2 regions of the Dietzia cercidiphylli genome follow, and region 2 is predicted to be linked to the other one. Evidence: predicted binding sites of a transcription regulator. Region 2 holds the regulator's gene; the other holds the start of a gene.
What was found. The regulator LexA, encoded in region 2, represses DNA repair genes until DNA is damaged. The targets are predictions, from matches to a motif close to CGAACANNTGTTCG.
Positions count from the first base shown of each region.

Region 1: a site for LexA is predicted at 1,985-1,998, ahead of ABD250_RS14365 (HNH endonuclease signature motif containing protein). Genes of this name have one in related genera too.

Region 1 is NZ_BAAAQG010000015.1:70,143-74,721, reverse strand. It holds gene egtB (ergothioneine biosynthesis protein EgtB) at 1-887, shown strand, start outside; gene egtD (L-histidine N(alpha)-methyltransferase) at 884-1,897, shown strand; gene ABD250_RS14365 (HNH endonuclease signature motif containing protein) at 2,011-3,291, shown strand; gene pta (phosphate acetyltransferase) at 3,497-4,579, shown strand, end outside.
Region 2 is NZ_BAAAQG010000002.1:126,779-131,357, reverse strand. It holds gene ABD250_RS00640 (malate synthase G) at 1-107, opposite strand, end outside; gene dapF (diaminopimelate epimerase) at 226-1,152, shown strand; gene hflX (GTPase HflX) at 1,167-2,615, shown strand; gene lexA (transcriptional repressor LexA) at 2,655-3,323, opposite strand; gene nrdR (transcriptional regulator NrdR) at 4,030-4,485, shown strand; gene hrpA (ATP-dependent RNA helicase HrpA) at 4,544-4,579, opposite strand, start outside.

The sequences.
Region 1 (4,579 bases), on a different contig from region 2:
TGGGCCGCCACCACGAGCAGCAGCATCAGGAACTGATGCTCATGGATGCCAAACACCTGTTCTCGCACAATCCGACCGACCCCGTCTACGTGCACAGGTCCGCGGACCCGGTCGCCGCGGCGCCGGGGGAGACGGACTGGCTCGTCGTCGTCGAGGGGGTCGCGCAGGTCGGCGCGCTGGATCCCGCCGACGGCTTCTCCTACGACAACGAGCGCCCGCGTCACCGGGTGTGGATCCCCGACGGACAGGTGGCGACCCGCCAGGTCACGGTGGCCGACTGGAAGGAGTTCATGGCCGACGGAGGGTACGCCCGCCCCGAGCTGTGGCTCTCCGACGGGTGGGCCGCCGTGCAGGACGAGGGCTGGGACGCACCCGGGTACTGGAGGCGCGAGGACGGTGTCGGCGTGAGCGCGTCCGCGGGCACCGCAGGGGCTCCCGCCGCCGACGGCGAGTGGACCACCTTCACCCTCTCGGGTCGCCGTCCGGTCGTGGACGCCGAACCCGTGTGCCACGTGTCCTTCTACGAGGCCGACGCGTACGCCCGGTGGGCCGGGGCCCGCCTGCCCACCGAGTTCGAGTGGGAGGTCGCCACCGCCGGCTGGGAGATCCGCGACGAGCTCGACCCCGACCGCTGCCACCCGCAACCCGCCACGGATCGGACGATCGGCGGCGTCTGGGAATGGACCGCCAGCGCCTACCTGCCCTACCCGGGGTTCGTCACCGAGGAGGGCGCCGCCGGCGAGTACAACGGCAAGTTCATGTCCGACCAGCACGTCCTACGTGGTGGCAGCGCCCTCACCCCGGCGGGCCACACGCGACCCACCTACCGGAACTTCTTCCCCGCCTCATCCCGGTGGGCGGCGACGGGACTGAGGCTCGCCCGATGACCGACACCGAGAACCCGACCACGACGACGACCACGACGACGACCACCACGACGACGACGACGACGGAGTCCACCGACCCCGACACCGCCGCGCTGGAGTCGGACCTGCTCGAAGGCTTCTTCTCCGACCCGCCCACCCTGCCCCCGCGCTGGTTCTACGACGAGAAGGGCAGCCTGCTGTTCGACCAGATCACCCGCGTGGCGGAGTACTACCCCACCCGGGCCGAGGCCGAGATCCTGCGGGCCCGGGCCGGCGACATCGTGGGCGAGGCCTCGACGGTGGTCGAGCTCGGGGCCGGGACCTGCGAGAAGACCCGGGTGCTGCTCGACGTCTTGGCGGCCGGGAGCGCGGATGCGGGATTCGTGCCCCTGGACATCAGCACCGAGATGCTCTTCGAGACCGCCCGCGCGCTCGAGCAGGAGTATCCGGGTCTGCGGATCGACCCGGTCATCGGCGACATCACCGCTCTCGACGGCCCGCTGCCGGGTGAGCCGGGCGGACGGCTGGTGCTGTTCCTCGGCGGCACCGTCGGCAACTTCAGCGAGTCGCAGCGCGCCGGGTTCTTCCGCATGATGCGCGGGATCATGGCCCCGGGTGACCGGCTGGCCGTGGGATTCGACCTGGTCAAGAGTCCGGACCGGCTGGTCGCGGCCTACGACGACGCCGCCGGGGTCACCGCCGAGTTCAACCTCAACATGCTCGACGTGATCGCGCGGACCGTCGAGTGCACGGGCCTCGACTGCCGCGACTTCCGGCACGAGGCCGTGTGGAACGCCCGGGAGAGCCGGATCGAGATGTGGCTGCGCGCGGTGCGCGACGTGCGGATCGACTTCCCGACCCTCGGGCGGGAGCGCACGCTGGCCGCCGGTGAGGGGATCCGCACCGAGATCGCCCGGAAGTTCGAGCCCCACGCACTCGTCGACGAACTCGCGGGACACGGCTTCGGCGGTCAGGCGGTGTGGACCGATGCGGCGGGCGATTTCGGGCTGGCCCTCGTCGTCGTCGACTAGGAGTTCCGACCCGGCGGTTCCTCGCCGGCACCGACCATCTCTCGCGAATCCTGGACCGGCGGTCCCTCGTCGACTCCCGTTCGGTGTCGTACGTGTGTTCTATACTTTGAGCCATGGAACAGGGAGTGTGGGACGCGCCGGAGCAGGGGTCGGAGACGGCCACGCTGGCCGACGTTCTCGCGTTCCTCGAGGCCTCCGTGGAAAGCCTCTGCCAGGTCGACTGGTCGGATCAAGACGCGGACGTGCTGGTCGACGCCGTGGGACGCGCCGAGATCGTGGCCCGCCGGCTGGAGGCCGCCGGAGCGCGCGCCACTGCCGAACTGGCGGGCCTGCACAGACAGAAGGGTCGTTCCGCCGGGGGAGTCGCCGCGATGCTGGCGGAGAAGCTTGGCCTGGCCAGAGGCGTCGTACACGGGCGGATCGAGGCGGGCGGGAGGCAGGCCACCCCGGCCGGGCGGGCGGCGGCGGTCGGAGAGATCACCGCCGAGCACGAGCGGATCATCTCCAGGGCTGTCTCCGGACTACCCGGCACGATGGGCGGGGCGGCAAAGACCCGATTCGCCGAGGGACTCACAGAGCTCGCGCGCATGGTCGCCCCGGCGGAGTTGCGGGCGGAAGCCGCCCGCCGGGTGGCCGCCCTGTGTCCCGACCGCGGTAAGGACCGCGAGGAACACCAGGAGCGGCGGCGCTCCGCCCGGCTCGGCGCGGTCCGCACCGACGGCACCAGCACGCTGACCATGACTCTGACTCCTCGCGCCCGGGCGCTCGTCGAGCGTGCGCTGTGCGACTTCGGCGGACCCGGCGGGGCCGTGGCATGTGAGCCCGGGTCGGACGAGCGCACCCCGGAGCAGCGGGCGCACGACGCGCTCGTGCACCAGTGGGCGCTCGGGTCGACCGTCGACCCCGCCCGGCCCAAGGGAATCGCCACCATCGTGGTGCGCGTGACGCCTGAGCAACTCGAGGAACCCGCCGCACTCGTGGAGACCGACTCCGGCACCCAGCTCAGCGTCCGCCAGGCCGTCTCGATGGCCGGGTCGCTGCCGTGGTTCGTCTCGCTACTGCGCGACGGCCGCGAGGAACTGCACCGGATCGACGTCGACGCCCACCCCGACCGGCGCCTGGCCTCCGCCATCCAGCGCCTGGTCCTCCACGCCGCGCACGGAGGCTGCACGTTCCCGGGTTGCGCCGCACCGGCCAGGGGGAGCCAGTTCCACCACGTGAGGGAGTGGTCGCGAGGCGGACCCACGACTGTCGCCAACGGCGCGTTGGGCTGTCCCGTGCATCACGCGTTCGTCGGCGACGGCCCGTCGGCGTGGACGACCGTCGCGGACCAGGGCTCGCCTGGTCGCTGCAGGTGGCTGCCGCCCGGCGTCGACAGGCTCACCGATGTCTGACCCGGCCCCTGGCAGCAGCGCGTCAGCCCCTCCCGGCATCTCGCCGGCGCGGCCGCGCGTCGGGGCGCGCGACGGGTCTGCATGGCGTGTACGAGGTGTGCCGGCGGGCTCGCGCTGTCACAATGCCCTCGTGCCCGATTCCGCCGTATCCGAGACTCTCCCGCCCGAGACCGACGCGCCCACGATTCCGTCCCCGGTGACCGACATGCCCCTGTCGTCGTCCGCTGTGTACGTGGCGGCCCCCGAGGGCGACACCGGGAAGTCGACCGTCGCCCTCGGCCTCCTGCGCATTCTCGCCGGGACCGTACAGAGGGTGGGGGTGTTCCGCCCGGTCACCGTCGCGCCGCGCGTCGTCGATGCCGATGCCGATGCCGGCACCGGCACGGACACCGAACCCCCGCGCGACCGCATCGTGGAGATGCTGCTCCAGCACACCACCGTGGACCTCGACTACGAGGACTGCATCGGCGTGACCAACGACCGCGTTCACGAGGACCGCGACTCGGCGCTGGCGGAGATCGTGGACAGGTACCACGTGGTGGCCGGGCAGTGCGATGTGGTGGTGATCCTCGGCACCGACTACACGGGCGTGCCCAGTCCCACCGAGTTCGACTTCAACGCCACACTCGCCGTGAACCTCGGCGCGCCCGTGCTCCTGGTGATCCGCGGCGCCGACCGGACACCAGGGGAGATCGGCACGAACGCCCGGCTGACGCTCGAGGAGCTCAGGGTCGAGCACGCCCACCCGGTGGGGATCGTGGTCAACCGGTGCGACCCCAGCGCGCTGGAGGCAATCCAGGCCGAGCTCGCGCCCCTGGACCTGCCCGCCTGGACGCTGCCGAGCCAGGCCCTGCTCACCGCGCCCACGATGGGGGAGCTGGTGGAGGCCGTGGACGGCACCCTCTACTCCGGTGACCCGGCCCTGCTGGACCGAGAGGTCATGGCACTGATGGTGGGCGGGATGACCGGTGAGCGGATCCTGGAGCGGCTGGTGGACGGCATGGTCGTCATCGTTCCCGCTGACCGGACCGACGCCGTTCTCGCTGTGCTCACCGCGCACGGCGCGGAGGGCTTCCCCTCGTTGGCGGGGATGATCTGGAACGGGAGCCTGATGCCGAACGCGGCGATGGATCGACTGGTCCGTGGCATGCGCTCGACGTTGCCGATCGTGTGCACCGACCACGGCACCTACGACACCGCCCGCCTGGCGGCCGAGACCCGGGGACGCGTGTACTCCGGCTCCGGGCGCAAGGTCGAGACGGCACTGAGCCTCATGGAGAAGCACGTC
Region 2 (4,579 bases):
CAGAACGCGTCGGGATCGACCCCGGTGCCCGGGATCGCCTGGGTGTTGACGAAGTCGTACAGGACCTCGTCGACCTGGACGTCGCCGACGGTGATGCGTTCGGACATCGATGCTCTCCTCACATAGGGACCGTTCTCGCCTCCGACTGTAGTGCCCCCCTGCCGAGGGATCATCCGGGTTTTCCGCAGCGTGGAACGGCGGTCGGATTGGCTAGGATCTGATGGCATGACACCCGCGCCCCCGACCGCCACTCTCGACGGCCTCGCCTTTATCAAGGGGCACGGAACGCTCAACGACTTCGTGGTCCTGCCCGACGACCACGCGGAGGTGGACCTCGACGAGGACCTGGTGCGCGCCGTCTGCGACAGACGGGCCGGCCTCGGCGCCGACGGGGTGCTGCGCATCGCCACCGCGGGTGCACTGGTCGACCAGGGCGTCCTCGCCGTCCTCCCGGAGGGCGTCGACGCCGCGGACTGGTTCATGGACTACCGGAACGCAGACGGATCGATCGCGGAGATGTGCGGGAACGGGGTCAGGGTGTTCGCCCACGCCCTGGTGGCGACCGGCAGGGTCGGGGCCGGCCGGATCCCCGTGGGCACACGATCCGGTCCTCGGCCCGCCGATATTCTGATCCATGACGGTGACCAGGCCGTGGTCCGTGTGGACATGGGCGAGCCCCGGCTTCTCGGGGTCTCGTCCGTGGAGCTCGGTGGCCGGGTGTACGCCGGACTCGCCGTCGACATGGGTAACCCCCACCTCGCGTGCGTGGTCCCGGGCCTGGGGGCCGACGGGTTGCGCGAACTGCCGGTGCACGAGGCGCCCGAGTTCGACACCGGCTTCTTCCCCGCCGGCGTCAACGTGGAGATCGCCACCCCGCTCACCGACGGTCGGGTGTCGATGCGCGTCCACGAGCGAGGATCCGGGGAGACGATGTCCTGCGGCACCGGAATCGTCGCCACGGCCGTCGCGGCCCTCGCCGACGCCGGACAGGCCACCGGTGACGTGGTGGTGTCCGTTCCCGGGGGAGAGGTCGCGGTGGCCCTGACCGGCGTGGGTTCCACTCTGACGGGGCCGTCCGTGATCGTCGCCGAGGGGCGGTACCGGCGACCGCTACCCGCGCGCCGCACGGAGGCGTCCCGACCGGAATTGTGAGATGATGCCGGTGAATGACTATCGATGACACCGCCCCTGACCGGGCCACACGAGACCATGACCCTTCGGTCGGAGAATTCCAGCTCGAGGAGCGCTCCTCGCTGCGCCGGGTCGTCGGGTTGTCGACCGAACTCCAGGACGTCAACGACGCCGAGTACCGCCAACTCCGCCTCGAGCGGGTCGTGCTGGTCGGGGTCTGGACCGAGGGCACCGCCGCCCAGGCGGAGGCCGCGATGGCCGAGTTGGCACAGCTCGCCGAGACCGCAGGCTCCGAGGTCTGCGACGCGCTGATCCAGCGCCGCGACAAGCCGGACCCCGCCACCTACATCGGTTCGGGGAAGGCCAAGACCCTGAAGGACGTGATCACCGCGACGGGGGCGGACACGGTGATCTGCGACGGCGAGCTCACGCCGGGTCAGCTCATCGCGCTCGAGAAGGTCGTCAACGTCAAGGTGATCGACCGCACCGCGCTGATCCTCGACATCTTCGCCCAACACGCGACCAGCCGTGAGGGTAAGGCCCAGGTGTCCTTGGCGCAGATGGAGTACATGCTCCCGCGACTGCGTGGCTGGGGTGAGGCACTCTCCCGGCAGGCGGGTGGCCGGGCGGGCAGCAACGGAGGCGTCGGACTCCGTGGTCCCGGTGAGACCAAGATCGAGACGGACCGCCGCCGAATCCGGGAGCGCACGGCGAGGCTGCGCCGTGAGATCAAGGGCATGAAGCAGGCCCGGGACACCAAGCGGCATCGCCGTCGCGCCACCCCGGTGCCGTCGATCGCGATCGCCGGGTACACCAACGCCGGGAAGTCGAGCCTGCTCAACCGCTTGACCGGTGCGGGCGTACTGGTCCAGAACGCACTGTTCGCCACGCTGGACCCCACCACACGGCGGTCCGAGCTCCCCGACGGGCGGGTAGTGGTCTTCACAGATACGGTCGGATTCGTCCGACACCTCCCGACCCAGCTCGTCGAGGCGTTCCGCTCGACGTTGGAGGAGGTCGTGGACTCCGAGCTGCTCCTGCACGTGGTCGACGGATCGGACGCCTTCCCCCTGCGCCAGATCGAGGCCGTCCGCACCGTCATCAACGACGTCGTGGAAGAGCAGAAGGCCGAGAGGCCCCGCGAACTCGTGGTGATCAACAAGGTCGACGTCGCTGACCCGGTGGTGTTGACGGAACTGCACCACGCCCTGCCGGACGCGGTCTTCGTCTCGGCGGCGACGGGTGAGGGGTTCGACGAGCTCCTCGACCGAATAATGCGGGTGGTCGCCTCCGGGGACACGGAGGTCACACTCGAGATCCCGTTCACCCGGGGTGATGTGGTCTCCCGTGTCCACGCGGAGGGCGCCGTGGTGGACGAGGATCACACGAAGGACGGCACGAGGATCGTGGTCCGGCTTCCGGCCTCCGTGGCCCGAGAGCTCGGGGAGTATCGGGTCCCCGGATCCCGTGACGGTGTCGCCTGACCCCGTCGACGGATCAGGCGACACCCGGTTCCGGCCGGTTCAGAGCTTGCGGAAGACCGTGACGACCTTTCCGAGGATCGTCGCGTGCTCCCCGGGAATCGGACTGAACGACGGGTTGTGGGGCAGGAGCCACACCCCGCTCGAATCCCGGCGGAAAGTCTTGACCGTGGCCTCCCCGTCGATCATCGCCGCCACGATCTCGCCGTTGTCCGCGACGTTCTGACGGCGCACCACCACGTAGTCCCCGTCACAGATCGCGGCGTCGATCATCGACTCGCCGACCACTCTGAGCATGAACAGGTCCCCGGAACCCACCAGGTCGGAGGGGAGGGGGAAGACCTCCTCCACCGCCTGCTCGGCGAGGATCGGACCGCCGGCCGCGATCCGCCCCAGGACAGGGACGTAGACGGGTTCCACGGCCCCGCTGGGACGCGTCTCCTCCTGGACGGGCGCGCGACGACCTCGGGACCGCTGCCCCGGGACGCCGTGGACGTCGACCGCCCGCGGCTTGTGCGGATCACGGGTCAGGAAGCCCTTCTTCTCCAACGTCCGCAACTGGTGGGCCACCGAGGAGGTCGACTGCAGACCGACGGCGTCACCGATCTCTCGGATGCTCGGGGGATAGCCCCGGTCCTTGACCGTGTCGTGGATGTGCAACAGAACGCTCTTCTGGCGGGTCGTCAGGGCCTCGAAGTCGGGCTTGGGCATGTGGGGGTCCCTTCGGCGAATGGGTGTTCGACGTCGCTATCTGTGTACACCCTACTGCCCGTCGGACGTGAGCGCCACACAGGTGTTCGAAGAAATGTCGCCACGAATGTCGACTCTGTCGGACCCGCGTGATACAACTCTAGGCAGGTTCGGGTTCGAACAGATGTGCACAACAAGGCACACGGGCGTGCGAATGAGGTTCGCACACCGTATCGAGTTGGGAGTTCTCATGACCGTTATGGAGATGCAGCCACGATCGCGTCCCTCCGTGCCCTGGACGGAGGTCTGCGTGACCGATCACGACCGGCCCGTTTCGTCCAGGGTGCATCCCCGCCCTGATGCCGGGGCCCGTCCCGTCATCCGCACGCTCGACCGGGGGCGCCAGACGGCCACGCGGTCGGTGGCGCCCGGACGGCGAGTGCTCGTCCGCCCCGCGTCCGCGGAAAGGGTCAGGGCATGCGGTAGCGAGGCGAGGTCGAGTGCGCCGGTGGTGGACGATGTGCCGACGTGGGCTCTGGTGGCCTGTGGAATCGTCTTCGGAATCCTGATGCTGCTCGCGTTGGCACTCCTGGGCGGGCCCGCCTACGCGTGACCCACGGTATCGCCTCCTAGAATGGACCCGGGACGGCGGCCCGTCGCCCCCGCGCCGCCGTCGGCTCCGGCCGGCGGAGCGGTTCGGACCAGGTCGACGAATGGCGAAGCTGGAATGTACTGCCCCATATGTCACCACGAGGACTCACGGGTGATCGACTCGCGGTCGGTCGACGAAGGGCAGGCGATCCGGCGTCGGCGCGAGTGCCCCGACTGCGGACACCGGTTCACCACCCTCGAGACCCCGTTGTTGACCGTCCTCAAGCGCAACGGTGTGACGGAGCGTTTCAGCCGCGACAAAGTGGTCCGCGGTGTGCGACGCGCGTGCCAGGGGAGGTCGGTCGACGAGGACGCGCTCCGGCGGCTCGCGCAGCAGGTCGAAGACGCTGTCCGGGCCGGCGGCGCCTCAGAGGTCCCCGCTCACGAGATCGGGCTGGCGATCCTGGGGCCTCTACAAGATCTGGACGAGGTCGCGTATCTGCGATTCGCCTCCGTGTACAAACAATTCAGTTCCGCTGCGGATTTCGAGAGCGAGATCATCGCGCTTCGCGAACGGCACGCTGCTCACTAGTCCCGGTCCTCTCCGCGTCGCACCGGGATCGGTTCCTGTGTACGGGCGGTGTGAGGGCTCAACGCGCGTTCCGCCGGGAGAGCGCGGCGGCGAC